Marinoscillum sp. 108: one gene and its partner. The protein of the gene in region 2 interacts with the protein of the main gene of each other region in a pairwise test. Links are inferred from orthologs where the notes say so. Each region holds a gene or a part of one and is shown on either strand. Other genes may lie near its edges.

Region 1 (8,822 bases), on a different replicon or contig from region 2:
GGTGAGTTCATTGCGTTGTTTGGCGGACAGGAATCCTTCTTCCACCATGTGATCAATAAAGCCGAACAGCTTATCATAGTAGCCATCGGTATTGAGGAAGCCACAGCGCTTGTTGTGATACCCGATCTGGTGCCAGGTGAATACCTCTATGATTTCTTCGATGGTGCCAATGCCACCAGGGAGAGCGATAAAACCATCTGATAGCTCTGCCATGATGGCCTTGCGCTCATGCATGGTGGCTACTACGCGCAGTTCTGTAAGCCCCGTATGTCCTACTTCCCTGGTCATCAACTTTTCGGGGATCACCCCGATCACTTCTCCACCATGGGCCAGGGCAGCATCGGCCACCACTCCCATCAGGCCTATTTTACCACCTCCATAGACCACCCCTATTCCTTGCTCACTCATAAGCTTACCCACGGCGCTGGCTGCCTGGGAATAGCTGATGTTTTTTCCGGTACTGGAACCACAAAATACGGCGAGTCGTTTGGTCATGAGGATGAGGGATTGTTGGTGCAGGCTAAAAATAGGTAAACTATCCCTGAACCCCGAAATCTTTAACCCGCAAGACTTTCATTTTTCGAAGGGAGGGTAGAAATTGCCGACGAACAATTTTCGGAGTTATTCATTCAATACGTTAAAACCAAAGGCCCATGCAATATCGAATTTTAGGAAAAACAGGTCTCAAAATTTCAGAAATCTCACTGGGCACCTGGCAGGTAGGAGGTGGCTGGGGTGGTGAGTTTGATGAAAAAGCTGCCGAACGAATCATCAGCACTGCTGTAGAAAACGGGGTGAATTTTCTGGATACTGCGGATGTGTATGATGACCAGCAAAGCGAACGTGCCGTGGCAGGGTTTGTCAAGGAAAACCGGGATAAGCTGATCATAGCCACCAAAATTGGCCGAAGGCTGAACCCACACGTGGCGGATGCTTATACACCAGAAGCCATGGAGGCTTTCGTGGACGAGGCATTGAAAAATACCGGGCTTCAATACCTGGACCTGGTGCAGCTTCACTGTCCTCCTACACCCGTTTATCAATTTGATGACGTGTTTGCCAGGTTGGAGAAGATCAAGGCTTCAGGCCGGGTGCGGCATTTTGGAGTGAGTGTGGAGAAAGTGAAGGAAGCGAGGATGGCTGCAGATTACGATGTGGTGGAGAGTGTTCAGATCATCTTCAATATGTTTCGCCAGAAGCCAGCCGAGGATTGTTTTAAGCTATTGAGTGAGCGCAATATTGGCATCATAGCCAGGGTGCCGCTGGCCAGTGGGCTGCTGAGTGGCAAGATGTCTGCCGATCGGGAGTTTGACAAAAACGATCACCGGGCTTTCAATAGAAATGGTGAAGTATTTGATAAGGGCGAGACCTTTTCAGGCGTGCCATTAGATCAGGGACTTCAGGCGGTCAGTAAGTTAAAGTCTGTTTTTGGGCAGGAGGCCCTGTATCAATATGCCCTGAAGTGGATTTTACAATTTCCGGAAGTGAGCACGGTGATACCCGGTGCCAGCAGACCCGAGCAAGTGATCTCCAATTTGAAGGTGGGTGATTTGCCAGCGTTGGATGATGAGCAGATGACAGCTGTGAAAGACATCTATGATGAATACATCCGACCGGAGGTACATCACCTGTGGTAGACAAAAAAATTACGCACCAAAAAGGTGCGTAATCTGAAGAGGATTGATGAAGTATGTACGCTACTCAATCGTTTTACTAAGGTCGGCAAAAGCTGGGCCAATCACAATACCATTTATGAGGTATTTGCTCTCCCTACTTTTTGAGTTTGATATTGTAAAGATCAAGCCTTCTGTCCTTTAGGTTTCTTACACTGCCAAACTCGTGGAGCTCCTTGAGCAGCTCCAAATCCAGATCCCCAATCACCGTCATCTCGGTGTTTGGCGTAGCTTCAGCCTTGATGGCATTGGTGGGGAACGCAAAGTCAGAGGGAGTGAAGATGGCACTTTGGGCATATTGGATGTCCATGTTGTTCACCTTGGGCAAATTACCCACGCATCCCGCGATGGCCACATAACACTCATTTTCTATCGCCCGGGCCTGTGCACAGTAGCGCACCCTGTTGTATCCATTCTGTGTGTCTGTAAGGAAGGGTACAAACAGGATTTGCATGCCTTGCTCCGCATATAACCTGGAGATTTCCGGAAACTCCGAATCGTAGCAAATGGTGATTCCGATTTTTCCGGCATCTGTATCGAAGACCTTTACTTTGTCACCGCCTGTCATTCCCCAGGAGTTTTGCTCTGAGGGTGTGATGTGAATTTTCTTGTAGCTGTCCCATGAGCCATCACGTCGGCAGAGATAAGAGACATTGTAGAGTTTTTCATTCTCTATCTCCGGCATGGAGCCTGTGATGATGTTCACATTGTAAGAGATGGCAAACTCGGTAAACTTTTCGCGCAAAGCGTGGGTATACTTGGCCAGACCTCTGATGGCTTCCGGCTCTCCCAGGTGGTTAAACTCCGCCATGAGTGGAGCATTGAAGAGCTCCGGGAAAAGGATGAAATCTGACTGGTAATCGCCAAACGCATCAATGAAGTACTCCATCTGCTCCACGAGTGACTCCAGGTCTTTGAAAGGACGCATTTGCCACTGCACCAGACCTACACGCACGTAGGTTCTGGGAGCGTTGATGAGCTTTTCCGTCTCGGCGTAATAGATATTGTTCCACTCCAGCAGGGTAGCATAGTCTTTGGATTTACTATCTCCGGGCAGGTAGTTTTTGAGAATCTTCTTCACGTGAAAGTCGTTCCCAATCTGAAAGTTCAAGATCGGGTCATTGATTTCACGGTTCTTCACCGCGTCTATGTATTGACGGGGCGTCATGTCCTTGGCATACTTCTCATAGTTGGGGATGCGGCCGCCAGCTACTATGGACTTGAGGTTCAGGTTTTCGCAAAGCTCCTTTCGGCTATCATATAGTCTACGGCCCAGCCTGAGCCCGCGGTAGTCGGGATGCACAAATACGTCTATCCCATACAGCACATTTCCAGCATCGTCATGCGTGCTGAAGGAGTCATTGCCCACGATTTGCTTATAAGTATGGTTGTCACCAAATTTCTTATAATCCACTATGATGGCCAGCGCTGCAGCCACCATTTTGCCATCTACCTCTACGCAGAGCTGCCCTTCCGGGAAAATCTTGAGCAACCGCTTGATGTCCATTCTTTCCCAATAGGGCTCATCGATCCCCTTATAGGCGAGTTCCATGATTTCGCGCAGCTCGGGATAGTCAGAGAGTTGCAAGTGTCTGAGTTGTACATTGAGTTCTCCAGAGAGAACGGGTTCCTTTTTATTCGTCATATCTATATGAATTAACCAGCATACGACAGTTTTGATTGAAAGTTCTTGAAAAAGAATCTTTTACTTCAGGCTGCGCGTTTCCTTATTCCATAAATTTGCGCAAAATAAACAACAGACACACATGCGATACTACAATACGCTGATAGAAACCATTGGGAACACGCCCCTTGTGAAGCTCAACCGGGTGAATAAGGGCATCAAAGGGACTATACTGGTGAAGGTAGAATATTTTAATCCGGGCAATTCTGTAAAAGACAGGATTGCGCTCAAGATGATTGAGGATGCAGAGAAATCAGGGCAGCTAAAGCCTGGTGGCACCATCATCGAGGGTACTTCGGGCAATACAGGGATGGGACTGGCACTGGTGGCTCAGGCCAAAGGCTACAAATGTATTTTCACCTTGGCTGATAAACAGTCGCAGGAAAAAATGGACATCCTACGGGCTGTGGGCGCGGAGGTGATCGTTTGCCCCACCAACGTCTCACCGGATGATCCCAGGTCATATTACTCCGTCGCCAAAAAACTCAATGAGGACATTCCGAACTCGATTTACCCCAATCAGTACGACAACCCCTCCAATACACTTGCGCACTACGAGTCTACCGGGCCTGAAATATGGAATGACACGGATGGAAAAATTACCCACTATGCAGCTGGAATGGGCACCGGAGGAACCATTTGCGGGACTTCCAAATACCTGAAAGAGCAGAAAAAGGAGGTAGTGTCGGTTGCCATTGATTCTTATGGTTCGGTTTTTAAGAAATATAAGGAGACCGGCATTTTTGATGAAAAAGAAATCTACCCTTATCTCACCGAAGGGATTGGCGAGGACATCCTGCCAAAGAATGTGGATTTTGATATGATCGATCACATCGTGAAAGTGACAGATAAGGATGGAGCAGTGATGGCCAGAAGGCTGGCCAGAGAAGAGGGCCTGTTTTGTGGCTGGTCTTGTGGTTCTGCAGTGCATGGAGCACTGGAGTTTGCCAGAGATCACTTGAAAGAAGATGATGTGATGGTCATTCTGTTGCCTGACCATGGCACACGTTACCTGGGCAAGGTTTACAACGACAACTGGATGAAGGATCATGGTTTTCTGGAGACCAGGAAGTTTGCTACGGCCAAGGATATCATCAGCAGCCGTAACGGAAGTTCTGGCCTGAAGACCATCGATAAAAACCTGAAAGTGGGAGAAGCCATTCTCACCATGAACCAATACGGGATAGATCAGGTGCCGGTGGTGGATGGCGATGAGTTTGTGGGCAGTCTGAATGATACCCATGTCCTCAAGAGTCTATTGCAAAACCCGGACATCAAAAATCAGCCGGTCAGCGACATTATGGATTCTCCGTTCCAATTTGTGGGGATGGACAATACCATCGATGTGCTGTCCTCATTGATTCAGAAAGAGAATAAAGCGTTGCTGGTAAGGGACCATCAGAATGTGGTGCACATTGTCACTCAGAGTGATCTGTTGATGGCCATTAGCGAATAGGCAGGCATTCATTTTTGAATCACTAAAGGATTTTCTACCTTTAGGTTATTATAAAATAAATACTAACTCTTTGCTTGCAGTCCCTCATCTGATAATGATGAGGGATTTTTTTGTTAAGAGGAGTTTATACACCCATCACTTCTTTGATCGCTGCCTCCAGCATCACAGCCGATTGTACCTCAGATTTGCTGATGTACCGGCTGATAGGAATCACGGTATTCCGTGGTTCGTTCAGGTGTCCTGAGATCACAATGACCTTTGGTGGTACATCCAGGGTTTCCAGTGCTTCAAATCCATCCAGATAGGGCATTTCCAAATCGAGCAGCAGTACATCTGGTTTGGATTTCACAGTGGCCATCATACCCTCTACCGGATTGTTGTAGGTGGCAATTAGTTCTGCAGACTTGATGTCATTGAACAGCACCATGAGCATTTTCAGGAAAAGCGGATCGTCATCAATAGCCAGGCATTTGATCATCTTGATGTTTTTTCTTCAATATTAGAGAATTTATGGCAATGTCGGGGAGAAACCCATAAGTCAATTTCAGGATCTTCCCCGAATCGTTTTATGCACTGGGAATCTCAAACTCCATAAGCATCATCATTCGGCGAAATTCGTCTGGAAAGCCGGCCTTGATGGTGACAGGTAAACTGCTCTGCGGGTGGATAAATGTGAGTTCATGAGCATGCAACATCATTTCCATCAGATCCCATTTTTCTTTGAAAAGTTTGTTCTGCTTGTTACACCCATGTGGTCGATCGCCGATAATGGGGTGGAGGATGTGCGCAAAGTGTTTCCTGATTTGATGCATTCGGCCGGTTTCAGGTTTCACTTTCACAAGCGAATAGCGCGAGGTGGCATGTTTGCCAAAAGGAACATCCAGTTCGGCTTTCGCTACACATTCAAAATGAGTCACGGCCTCTTGCTCCTTGCCATCTTCCCGCTTCAGTGGATAGTCTATGGTGCCTGCATCCGGGATGAATCCGCGTACGATGGCATAGTAGGTTTTGCTCACGGTCTTTTCGGCAAACTGGAGGTTCAGGGCGCGGTGAATGTCTTTTTCCAAAGCAAAGAGCAATACCCCGGAGGTCTTTCTGTCCAGCCTGTGGGCCGGATACACGTGCATTTCCAGCTGATCACGGAGCAGCTGCACCGCAAACTCTTCAGCATCTTTGGCTATGGGCGATCTGTGAACCAATAACCCGGGAGGTTTGTTGATCCCGACCAGGTGATCATCTTGATAAAGTATCTCTAACACGCTCTAAAATCTATGCGAATTGCAAATCTTCAAATATATTTTGTGGTAATGCCCTTCCGGCTTTAGTTTTCACACTTCTTAGTTAACTTTGCACTTTAAATATACCATGACCCACTCAGCCAACATCACGTTATACCAACCCCTGCTGCAATCTATTGCATTCAAAATGCTGGGCTGCATGCACGATGCGGAGGACATGGTGCAGGATGCTTTTTTGAAGTATCTGGCGGTGGATCCTAAGAAAATAGAGAATACCAAGGCCTATCTGATTCGCTCGGTGACCAATAACTGCCTCAATCATCTCAATAGCCTGAAGCAAAAGAAAAAGGAGTACCTAGAATCAGTGAAACTGCCAGAACTTTTTGAGAAAATAGACTTCTCCAGCCTGGACTTTAGGCAGGAGCTGGATGCCATGCTGAGCGTGCTGCATAAAAAATTGGGGCCTTTGGAGCGTGGATTGTACCTGCTCAGAGAGGGTTTCGATTTTGAGTACGATGAGCTACAGCAGATATTCAATAAGAAGAAGGATCATTGTCGCCAGATGGTGTGCCGTGCTAAGGAAAAACTAGCCCGGGAGACTGACAAATTCACCTATTCTTTCGACTCTGAAAAATACTTTTCTGCTTTTCAAAAAGCCTGTTCTGATGGAAATTTCGATGATTTGATCAATCATCTGAATGATGAGCAAAAGGAAATAAAATAATTTCGAAAATATTTTTCGGATTTCTGTCACAAACCAGCCACGACTTTGTCTTTACTAATGACTGAGGGAAAGAACCCCTTCACAAAACAGAAGTAAAACAAATTAAATGGCAGTAATTATCACCTTTTTCATAGCGCACTGGTATTTGTCGCTATTCTTTCAAACGTTTTTCCTGCATAGATACGCAGCGCACAAAGCGTTTACTATGAGTCCTTTCATGGAGAAAGTATTCTTCGTATTGACCTGGTTATTTCAGGGCTCCAATTACCTGAGTCCTTATGGGTATGGTGTGATGCACAGAATGCACCACGCTTTTGCAGATACGGAAAATGACCCACACTCACCGAAGTACGATGAGACCATCTTTAAGATGATGTGGAAGACCAAAAGCATCTATTCAGACATTACTAATAAAAAAGTAGACGTAGACAAGCGATTTACAGAGGGTGTGCCGCAGTGGCATGCATTTGATAAATTCGCTCGCTCATGGGTTTCCAGATTATTCTGGGCCACTTCATACTTCATGGTATATTGGTTTTATGCCGATGTATGGTGGTTGTGGTTGTTGTTGCCAGCGCAGTGGTTGTTGTCTCCTATCCACGGAGCCATTATCAACTGGTTTGCACACATCTACGGATACAGAAACTTTGAAGTGGGAGATACTTCCAAAAACTTCCTGCCTTTAGACTTCCTGATGATGGGCGAGAGTTATCACAACAATCACCACAAGCATGGCTCAAGACCAAACTTTGGTGGCGTGAGATGGCATGAGATTGATCCTACCTATCAGGTGATCAAAGTGCTGAACGCTGTGGGAGTCATCCAGGTAGCGAAGCAAAAAACCGTGAAATTGGAAAAAACAGAAAAGAAAGCTGCAGCGTAGAGTTGCAGGTTTGAATATATTAAAGCCTGACTTGAAAGATCAAGTCAGGCTTTTTTATAAATAGCCCTTTCATGATCAACATACTCCTCATTGTCCTTTTGTTGCTCACACCCAATGAGGTGAAGTTGGAAATAAGTGGTATTAAAAAGCCCATCGGGAATTTGCTCATCGCCGCATACAACACACGCGAGAATTATCTGGATGAGTCCCAGATGACCCAGGGTTATGTCATTCAAGTAAGAGAGAGCGGTACCCTGACTTTCATGATAGATTTACCCGAAGGGGAATATGCTCTTGCGGTCATGCATGATGTGAATGAAGATGGCAAGCTCAATAAAAACTTTTTTGGCATCCCAACGGAACGCTATGGATTCTCCAATAACGCCCGGGGTACCTTTGGGCCACCCTCCTTTGACGATGCAAAGGTCTTTTTGGGCAGTGGCGATACCCTGAGGATAGCGCTACAGTAGCATCTACTTGGCATCTTCGGGGTGCTCTATAAAGGCACGCAGATGCTCCAGCTGCCTGTCAGACATCTTTTCCTGGGTGTAATGTGGCATGTATTCCTTATGGCCATACTCCGCATAGGTACCCTTTCTGATGATTTCATAAATCGACAATTCTGAGTTGTCAGGAATGTGCTTTTTCAGCCACTTATAGGTAAGGTTACTGTTATCAAACACTACATCACTTTCCCCTTCAGGTCTGTGACAGTGCTGACATCCCAGTTCATAGATGCCCTTCCCTAGTTTGGGGTCTCCTTCATAAGGATACCCTTTTTTCTTGTTATCAGGTGGGTTCGCAAAGGTGGCCGGGGACTTTTGCAGATATTGGGACTTGACCAGGGCTATTTTCTCTTCGTTGGTGAGGGTGGGTCCTGCCAGTTGTTTTTTTTCCGAATCGGAAAGGTTTAAATCTCCGATTTGCATCTGTAACGACCAGAAGTAGGCCAATACACTTTGCATTTCCCAGTCTTCTAGTGGTCTTCCCTGAGCACAGACTGTCGCGCAAAGGTGTACAGACTCTTTGAGGCTTTTTTCTGCTTTCCGAACCAGATCACCATATTTCAGCACATAGTCATCGTTGTACCAGGTCTCACGATTCACCATCCCCCAGAAGGTAGATCCCTGGAGGTATGGGATGTTATTGGTCATGGCATACTCC
Region 2 (8,775 bases):
ACCCGGCTTTTGCACAGTCTTATCCACAATGTGCCCTGTTTTGTTAAAAAAAGCTAAAGACACTGCCACTCATGTAACTTCCGCATCCTTAGGTCGGTACTCTCAGTTAACTCAACCAAACCTAAAGGTCATGATCAAGAACTACCTAAAAATCACCCTCCGACATTTACTGAGGCAACCGGGCTACGCCGCTCTTAACATTCTGGGCCTCACCATCGGTATTGTGTCCAGCCTTCTCATTGTACTCTACCTCTACCATGAGGTCAGTTTCGATCAGCAACATACCAAAGCTGATCGCATCTACCGGATTTCTTCAGACATCAAGGAGCCAGATAATGCCTTCAGATGGGCAGTGACCCAACTTCCATTGGGTAGAACTGTGAAAAGTGAATTTTCCGAAGTGGAACAATATGTGAGGTTTATCGGAAACGGACGCACCCGATTTTCGAAAAACGATATCAGCTACTATGAAGAAAACATTTTCATGGTGGACAGTACGGTCTTCAATGTTTTTGACTTTAATCTGACCTCCGGAGACCCTCAAACTGCACTGGAGGGCCCCAACTCCATAGTGATCAGCCAGAGCATGGCCGATAAAATCTTTAAGGGAGAAAACCCCATAGGACAACTGCTCAAAACAGATCGCAACAGTCTGGAGATTACCGGGGTATTCGCTGATGTACCCAAAAATTCCCACATTCGGCCTAATGCCATGATTTCGGCAAGCACCGCAGATCGAAACAATTCTCAAAACTGGGGCGGATTTGGGATATACACCTATGTATTACTCAACGAAGGAGCCGACCCTGCTGCAGTAGAGGCCAAACTCAATGACATCATAGAAAAGTATGTGGCCGTCATCTTTGATCAGTTCGGTATCAAAATTCGATACGAGTTGATAAATATTGCCGACATTCACCTCTACTCCACTTTTCAGGGAGAGCCCGAGCCCCTCGGCAATATCAAATACATCTACATTTTCGGGGCAGTAGCCATCTTCCTGATCCTCATCGCCAGCATCAACTACATGAACCTCTCCACGGCCAGGTCTATGAAACGCGCACTGGAAGTCGGTATCCGAAAGGTAATGGGTGCTCAGCGCGGCATGCTCATCCGGCAGTTTATGACTGAGTCCATTCTGCTCACAGTCTTCGCGCTTTTTCTCAGCCTGCTGCTCCTACTAATTCTCGTACCCTTGCTGAACAATCAGCTGCAAACCAACCTCAGCATTGGCAATTTGCTAGCCCCGGGTGTACTTCTAGCCATTGGCATCATGTTTCTCATCACAGGTGTGCTCAGTGGTAGCTACCCGGCATTTTATCTTTCAGCCTTCAAGCCCATTGTGGTACTCAAAGGAAAGGGAGGCCGCGCAGGCAACAAAGTACTCAGAAGTATCCTCGTGGGCATTCAGTTTGCTATTTCCATTTTCATGCTGGTGGGCACACTCATTATCTACGATCAGATGCAGTATCTCCGACACAAAGACCTGGGATTCGACAAAGACCAGGTACTGAGATTGGTACTGGACAATGATCCTGCCCGTGAGAAATGGCCAGTACTCAAAAACAAACTACTGGAAAACCCCAACATCAAGGGAGCTACTACCTCCACCACTTCCCCCGGACGTGGATTTGGTAAAAATGTCATGAGCGTGGAGACCAACGATGGCACAATGGAACAGTATGGTGTCGATTCTTACGGAATCGATTATGACTACTTGCCGGTATTAGGGATTGATCTAGCTGCCGGTAGAAACATCTCCTCCAATTATCCCACAGACACTGCTTCAGCGGTAATGATCAACGAAGCCATGGTGGCCCGCATGGGGTGGTCAGACCCTATCGGAAAAAAGTTTCAGTTTGACCGGGACAGCACCAAATTTCACAAGGTCGTGGGAGTGGTCAAAGACTTCCACCAAAGATCTCTGTACGACCCCATTGAAGCGCTTCTCTTTATTCCGAGCCTGAACAACTCCAATGTGCTGATAAAAGTAGGTGGCGACTTAAACGCTTCCATTCGCAGCATAGAGACTATCTGGAATGAGGTATTTCCTAATATGCCCTTTGAATACAGCTTTTTGGATGAAGACTTCATGGAGCAGTATGAAACTGACCAGCTCAGAGGACGCCTGTTCCTTGGTTTTTCGGTGATGATGATTTTCATCGCCTGCCTGGGGCTCCTGGGCCTTGCTTCTTTCATTGCGGAGCAGCGCACCAAGGAAATCAGTATCAGAAAAGTGCTGGGTGCCAATGTTTCTGGTCTGGTGACCCTGCTGGTTAAGGATTTCATCATCCTTGTTGCATTGGGAGCCTTACCGGCCTTTGGGTTTGCTTACTACTTCATGGGTGAATGGCTGGACACCTTCGAATACCACGTAGAGATGAATTACCTGCTCTATATACTGGTGCTCATTATCATCTCAGCCATCACGGTGGTCACCACCGGATACCATGCGCTGCGGGCCGCCAGTAGTAATCCTGCCGAGAACCTGAAATACGAATAAGTCAAGTGACAGAAGCAGGGCCTGGAAGTATAGAATTGCTTTCTGGCCCTGCTTTATTTTTTGTCGCTAGCTTTAACTCATGAAACAAGCGTTAGCCCTTCTGCTTGCCGCCCTGGGCTTCTTCCAGGTGGCAGCTCAAAAACAGGTAGCCATCACCTATGATGACCTGGTCCTCAATGGGCCCTATATTTCTCTGGAGCATACCATAGCGGTTAATAGACAAATCATCGCTGATTGCGCAACGTTTGGTGTCCCGGCAGTAGGCTTTGTCAATGAAAAGAAACTTGATGTCACTGGTGAAACAGTCACCAGAATAAACATTTTGAAGTCCTGGCTGGATGCGGGCCTCGAGCTCGGCAATCATACCTATAGTCATCCTTCGCTCTCCAGAACCCCTCTGGAGGAATATCAAAATGATGTGATCAAAGGTGAGGAGGTCACAAAGGCGCTCATGGAAGAACGTGGACAAACCCTGAGATACTTCCGGCATCCATACCTTCATACCGGCCCGGACAGTACCACCAAGGCCTCCTTCGAAGCTTTTCTAAGTGCTAGGGCTTATGAAATAGCTCCGGTGACCGTGGATGGTTCAGACTACATATTCAATACAGCATATGTGGATGCGCTCAGGGCCGGAGACACCTCCCTCATGCAAAGAACAGGCGCCGCCTATGTAGCCCACACCCTTCGGATGTTTGACTTCATGGAAGAAGTGGCTAAAGAAGTGATAGGAAGAAACATTGCCCACGTTTATCTGTGCCATGCCAATGCCATCAATGCCGACTATATGGGCATCCTCTATCAGGAACTAAAGCAGCGTGGATATGAGTTTACCTCATTGAAAGAAGTATTGCAAGATGAGGCCTACCAGCGCAAGGATTACTATTTGGGCAAATGGGGCATCAGCTGGCTTTATCGGTGGGACAAGGAAAAATCAACAGAATGGTTGAAAATAGAACCGGAAATTGATCAGGAAATTTTATCCTTGTATAACAATCGATAAAATCTGAAAACCCCGGAAATGTGCGCTGCACGACTTTTTGAAATAAACATTAATCCATCACCCCACGTTCGAGTTTTAATTATGTAATCAAAGACACATGATGGACCAAAATTTCATCCATAAGATTTTTCACTCACATCAGGAATACACTAAAATCCCGGCCACATCATCCATCATTGGATTTTTCAATGATTTGCTCGGTGTATTGTTTCCTGATTTTTCCAGCCACCCAGCCAAATCTGAAGAGCAGGTAGGACAGATTCTCGAACAGCTTCAAACCAAACTCAAGAGTATTCTCACCAATAACATATCATTGTCCGGAGACAACAAACAGGAAATCATTGAGGCTTTCTTCACCAGTCTTCCGGTACTCTATGATCGGCTGGCGCTGGATATCGAAGCGATGTTTCAAGGCGACCCTGCTGCTTCTGATCACTCAGAGATCATTCGCTCCTATCCTGGCTTTTATGCCATTGCCTCCTACCGCCTGGCTCATGAGCTGGCGCTCCTGGGGGTAAAAAATATCCCGAGGATCATCACGGAGCATGCCCACAGCAAAACCGGAATAGACATACACCCCAATGCCATCATTGGTGAGCACTTTTGCATTGACCATGGCACCGGGATAGTAATCGGGGAAACGACCGTGATCGGCAAGCACGTAAAAATCTACCAGGGAGTAACTCTGGGAGCACTCAGTGTGGATAAAAAAGACGCTAAAGTAAAACGTCACCCTACCATTGAGGACCATGTGGTCATCTATGCGGGTGCTACCATTTTGGGAGGAAAAACGCGCATAGGCAAACACTCCATTATCGGTGGAAACGTATGGCTCACCAAGAGCATCCCGGCCAATTCGAGAGTGTATTATCAGGCCCTGATGCATGAAGACAATGAATCCAAACCAGACCTCATCATCGTAAAGCAAGCCTGATCCATGAATTTACTAGACCTGATAGGAAATACTCCCCTGGTGGAGATTACCAAAATCAATCAAAAACCCGGAGTGAAAATCTTCGGTAAGCTGGAAGGTCAAAATCCGGGCGGTAGTGTCAAAGACCGGGCGGCTTTTGGTATGATCAGCGAAGCCCTCAAACGGGGTGACATCAAAAAGGGCGACCGACTGATAGAAGCCACCAGTGGCAATACCGGTATTGCGCTGGCCATGATTGCACAGTCGGCAGGACTACACATGACCCTGCTGATGCCTGAAAACAGCACGGTGGAGCGCATTCAGGCTATGAGGGCCTATGGTGCGGAGGTGATTCTCACCCCTGCCGAACGAACCATAGAATACTCAAGGGAGCTGGCGGAAGAAAAAGCCACCAAAGAGGGTTATTTCATGCTCAATCAGTTTGCCAATCCGGACAACTACGGCATGCATTACAAAACCACAGGCCCGGAAATCTGGAGAGACACCGAAGGTCAGGTGACCCATTTTGTCTCCGCCATGGGCACCACGGGCACCATTATGGGGGTTTCCCGATACTTGAAAGAACAAAACCCCGACATACAGATCGTGGGAACACAACCCACCGAAGGCTCCTCTATCCCAGGCATCAGGCGATGGTCACCAGAATTTCTTCCTAAAATCTTTGACCCTAAACGAGTAGACAGAGTGATCGATGTGAGCGAAACGGCCGCCAGAAACATGGCCAGAAGGCTGGCAAGAGAAGAAGCCATCCTCTCAGGGATGAGCAGCGGTGGAGCACTCACTGCCGCATTGCAGGTAGCTGAAGAAATCGATCATGGGTTGATTGTTTTCATTGTATGCGACATAGGAGAAAGATACCTGAGCTCCGGACTGTTTGATTGAAACCAAAATCCGCTCTTCACAGTTCTAATCTAAATTTTACAAAACGATGAACAAAGCCATCAAAAATATAAAGCCACTTGGCTTCCCATGGGAAACTCAGGATCCCTTCCTTTTTTGTGTATACCACAAAGATGATTACCCAAAAGGGAATGCTCAAATGGGCCCAGATGCATCGCTTGCAGGTCGTAATCTCGGTCAGGATTTTGACACTTCCAATGCGTGGAGAATGTACCACGGCGATACGGTGCCTGGATTTCCACAGCACCCACATCGCGGATTTGAAACTGTGACTGTCGTACCCAAAGGGCTGGTAGATCACTCTGATTCGCTGGGTGCTGCAGGCCGGTTTGGCAATGGAGATGTGCAGTGGATGACTGCCGGAAAAGGTGTGAATCACTGCGAAATGTTTCCTTTGCTCAAGCAAGACGAAGAAAACCCTCTGCTCCTCTTTCAGATTTGGCTTAACCTGCCCTCAAAGAGCAAGTTTGTGGAACCTCACTTTGCCATGCTCTGGAACGAGAAAATTCCGATGTACAAATCGGATGATGGAAAAACCTCCGTCACCGTGGTGGCCGGAAACATTGGGGAGGTGAAAGCCCCTGCTCCTGCACCCGACTCATGGGCAGCTGATCCCGCCCACGAAGTAGCCATCTGGACCATAAAAATGGATGCCAATGCCGAATGGGAATTACCCAAGGCAAGTGCAGGTGTCAATCGCTCCATCTATTTTTACCAGGGAGAACCCCTGACGATAAACGATGAGGTCTTGCAATCCCATCAGTGCATCGAGCTGAATCCCTCAGAAACCGTCACACTCAAAAGTGGCACATCGGAAACCAGAATACTAATGCTCCAGGGCAAGCCCATCGGAGAACCCGTGGCTAAGTACGGTCCTTTTGTAATGAACAATCAAGATGAGATCAGACAAGCCCTTCAGGACTATCAGCGCACGCAATTTGGTGGATGGCCATGGCCCAAAAATGATCATGTTCATCCGCGTGAGCGAGGACGTTTTGCTAAACATGCAGATGGTCGTTTGGAGGAAATGTAGGATTGCATGACGAACGCTCTAATGATTTAATAACATTTCTCCTGCAAAAAATCCAAATGGAATTGACGTTGGTTGAAAAAAAAATTAGCTTTAGACAAACCCTTTACCCATGAAGATATATCAGTTGATCTGGAGCTATGAATGCAAACCGGAAACGGCCGCCGAATTTGAAAAAGAGTATGCTCAAAATGGAGCCTGGTTCAAATTTTTTGAACCGTGCGACGACTTCCTGGGGCAGGACCTGGCCAAAAACATAGAAACCGGACATTACATACTCACTGACAAGTGGATCTCCAGAGCCTCATACGAAGGCCACATAGCTGAGAACAAAGCAGAATATGACCGGCTCTGCGAACAGTTTAAGGCACTGTATGAAAAAGAGACTCTGATCGGGAGATTTGAGACCGTTTCGTGGTGATCTTTAGCGCCTGAATATGCGTCTGGTGGTGAAACTGCGCTCATCCAGGATTTCATCATCACTCACTTTTTTGACACCCTCCACTGTGTAAAAAGCCTTGGGGTTATAAGTTTTAATCACCTTGATGGTTTTCGGGAGCGCTTCTCTTTTGATCACCGTGAAGATGATATTCACTGCGCCCTCCTCTGAGGTAGCATCCACGCTTGAAAACCTGAACGAATTTTCCCGGAAATATTCAATGAGCTCCATGGCTGGCTGTCGGGTGATCACCCGCACCACCACTCTGCCTATGGCCAGTTTTTCTTCAATGATCATCCCCACAAAAATCCCGGATGCGAACCCTGAAGCATATGCCAGGTAGGTAGGCCAGCTGGTGATATTCTGAAAAATCTGACTAATCGCCAATATCCAGATCAGCGATTCGAAAAAGCCCAGGAAGGTAGAGATGGCCTTTTTGCTTTGAAGCATAAAGATGATCCGAATGGTGTTGATGGACACGTCCATGATTCTGGACAGGAAAATCAACAGCGGCAATAATACCCATTGAAAAGTTGATTGATCCATCCCTAAAAAATCCGCAAGTGATTGCCCCATTGGGCAAAACTAGTCCTTTTCATTTCCCGCACCGGACAGGCACTGTTTAAATCTTCCTTATTTTTGCTTTCAAAAAATTCAATCAATGCATCTGGAGATCGTAAAAGCCGGACAAGAAGATCATCAAGAGTTGCTAGCCTTCGCCAAAGAGAATTTTCTTCTTACCTACGCCCACCGGAATTCAACAGAAAATATTCAGCACTACATCAAGGAGGCTTTTGATCCCAGGTCCTTCAAAGATGAACTCCTCAATCAAAACTCAGTATTCTACAAATGCCAGCTGAATGAAGAAATGATTGGGTATTACAAAATCAACTACGCAGAAGCTCAAACTGAACCTGACTACCCCGAAAGTGCAGAAATAGAGCGAATCTATGTGAGCACTGACCAAAAAGGACGAGGTGTTGGCAGGAAAATGATCCAACATGCCAAAGCACAGGCACAGGCAAAAGGACTCGACTATCTGTGGTTGGGAGTATGGGAGAAAAACCCTGAAGCGCTTAGTTTTTATGAGAAAATGGGCTTTGAGGAGATTGGCACCCATGTATTTCAGCTTGGTGATGATGCGCAGACCGACATCATCATGAAGCTCGCGCTATAAACCCCTTCCGCTTTTCCGTCAGGCTTTTTTGATCCGCTCGCGCAGCGTTTTTCGGTCAATGCCCAACACCTTAGCCGCCTGGGATATATTGTTCTGATTGGCTGCCAGCACATCACCGATGTACTCCTGAATCACCTCCTCAAGCTTCCTGTCCAGCCCCTTTGACTGAGACGCTGAAAATCGGAAGGCCTCCGGCAAATCAGGTATATCAATGGTGGTGTCATCCGCCAGAATGACGAGCCGATGAACAAGATTTTGAAGTTCCCTCACGTTGCCAGGCCACGCGTATTCCTTCAGCGCATTGATGGCTTTTGGTGAAAACCGCATCACTGATTTATCCAGCTCCTGTATGTATTTGGCTAGAAAAAACTCCACCAGCTGAATGATATCGTTGCCCCGCTCGCGCAAAGGAGGCAAATCAATGGAAATAATGTTCAGCCTGTAATACAGATCTTCCCGAAACAGGCCTTTCTTGACCAACTGCATCAGGTCCACATTGGTAGCCGCCACCACCCTCAGATTCACTTTCTGGGACTTTTTAGAGCCTACCATGTAAAACTCCTTTTCCTGAAGCACACGCAGTAGCTTGGCCTGCATGGCCAAACTCGTATTGCTAATTTCATCCAGGAAGATTGTTCCCTTATCAGCAGTCTGGAAGAACCCTGCCCGCGTTTCACTTGCTCCGGTAAATGCCCCTTTGACATACCCAAACAACTCGCTCTCGAGCAATGCATCGGGGATCCCTCCGCAGTTCACAGGTACAAAGGGCGTAGCAGAATCGCTACCTCC

Evidence for each region.
Region 1: the proteins of GV030_RS07420 (region 2) and GV030_RS19245 interact in binary tests that used the Escherichia coli proteins (3 or more experiments, as listed by UniProt). The link is inferred for Marinoscillum sp. 108 from one-to-one orthologs.

What each region holds. Positions count from the first base shown.
Region 1 is NZ_LR734817.1:418,444-427,265, reverse strand. Bases 2,708-5,626 are described here. They hold GV030_RS19245 (cystathionine beta-synthase), read left to right. Parts: upstream 2,708-3,439; coding sequence 3,440-4,813; downstream 4,814-5,626. Other genes in these bases: GV030_RS19235 (pseudouridine synthase), read right to left, coding at 5,380-5,626; GV030_RS19240 (LytTR family DNA-binding domain-containing protein), read right to left, coding at 4,938-5,291; GV030_RS19250 (bifunctional GNAT family N-acetyltransferase/carbon-nitrogen hydrolase family protein), read right to left, coding at 2,708-3,318. Also shown: GV030_RS19260 (TIGR00730 family Rossman fold protein), read right to left, coding at 1-495; GV030_RS19255 (aldo/keto reductase), read left to right, coding at 654-1,637; more of GV030_RS19250, read right to left, coding at 1,771-2,707; more of GV030_RS19235, read right to left, coding at 5,627-6,072; GV030_RS19230 (sigma-70 family RNA polymerase sigma factor), read left to right, coding at 6,179-6,775; GV030_RS19225 (acyl-CoA desaturase), read left to right, coding at 6,882-7,658; GV030_RS19220 (DUF2141 domain-containing protein), read left to right, coding at 7,730-8,128; GV030_RS19215 (cytochrome c), read right to left, coding at 8,132-8,822.
Region 2 is NZ_LR734808.1:1,793,754-1,802,528, forward strand. What follows is about bases 2,650-5,521. They hold GV030_RS07420 (serine O-acetyltransferase), read left to right. Parts: upstream 2,650-3,603; coding sequence 3,604-4,440; downstream 4,441-5,521. Other genes in these bases: GV030_RS07415 (polysaccharide deacetylase family protein), read left to right, coding at 2,650-3,506; cysM (cysteine synthase CysM), read left to right, coding at 4,444-5,322; GV030_RS07430 (pirin family protein), read left to right, coding at 5,369-5,521. Outside these bases: GV030_RS07410 (ABC transporter permease), read left to right, coding at 131-2,503; more of GV030_RS07415, read left to right, coding at 2,583-2,649; more of GV030_RS07430, read left to right, coding at 5,522-6,373; GV030_RS07435 (hypothetical protein), read left to right, coding at 6,483-6,791; GV030_RS07440 (DUF2179 domain-containing protein), read right to left, coding at 6,795-7,385; GV030_RS07445 (GNAT family N-acetyltransferase), read left to right, coding at 7,471-7,986; GV030_RS07450 (sigma-54 dependent transcriptional regulator), read right to left, coding at 8,005-8,775.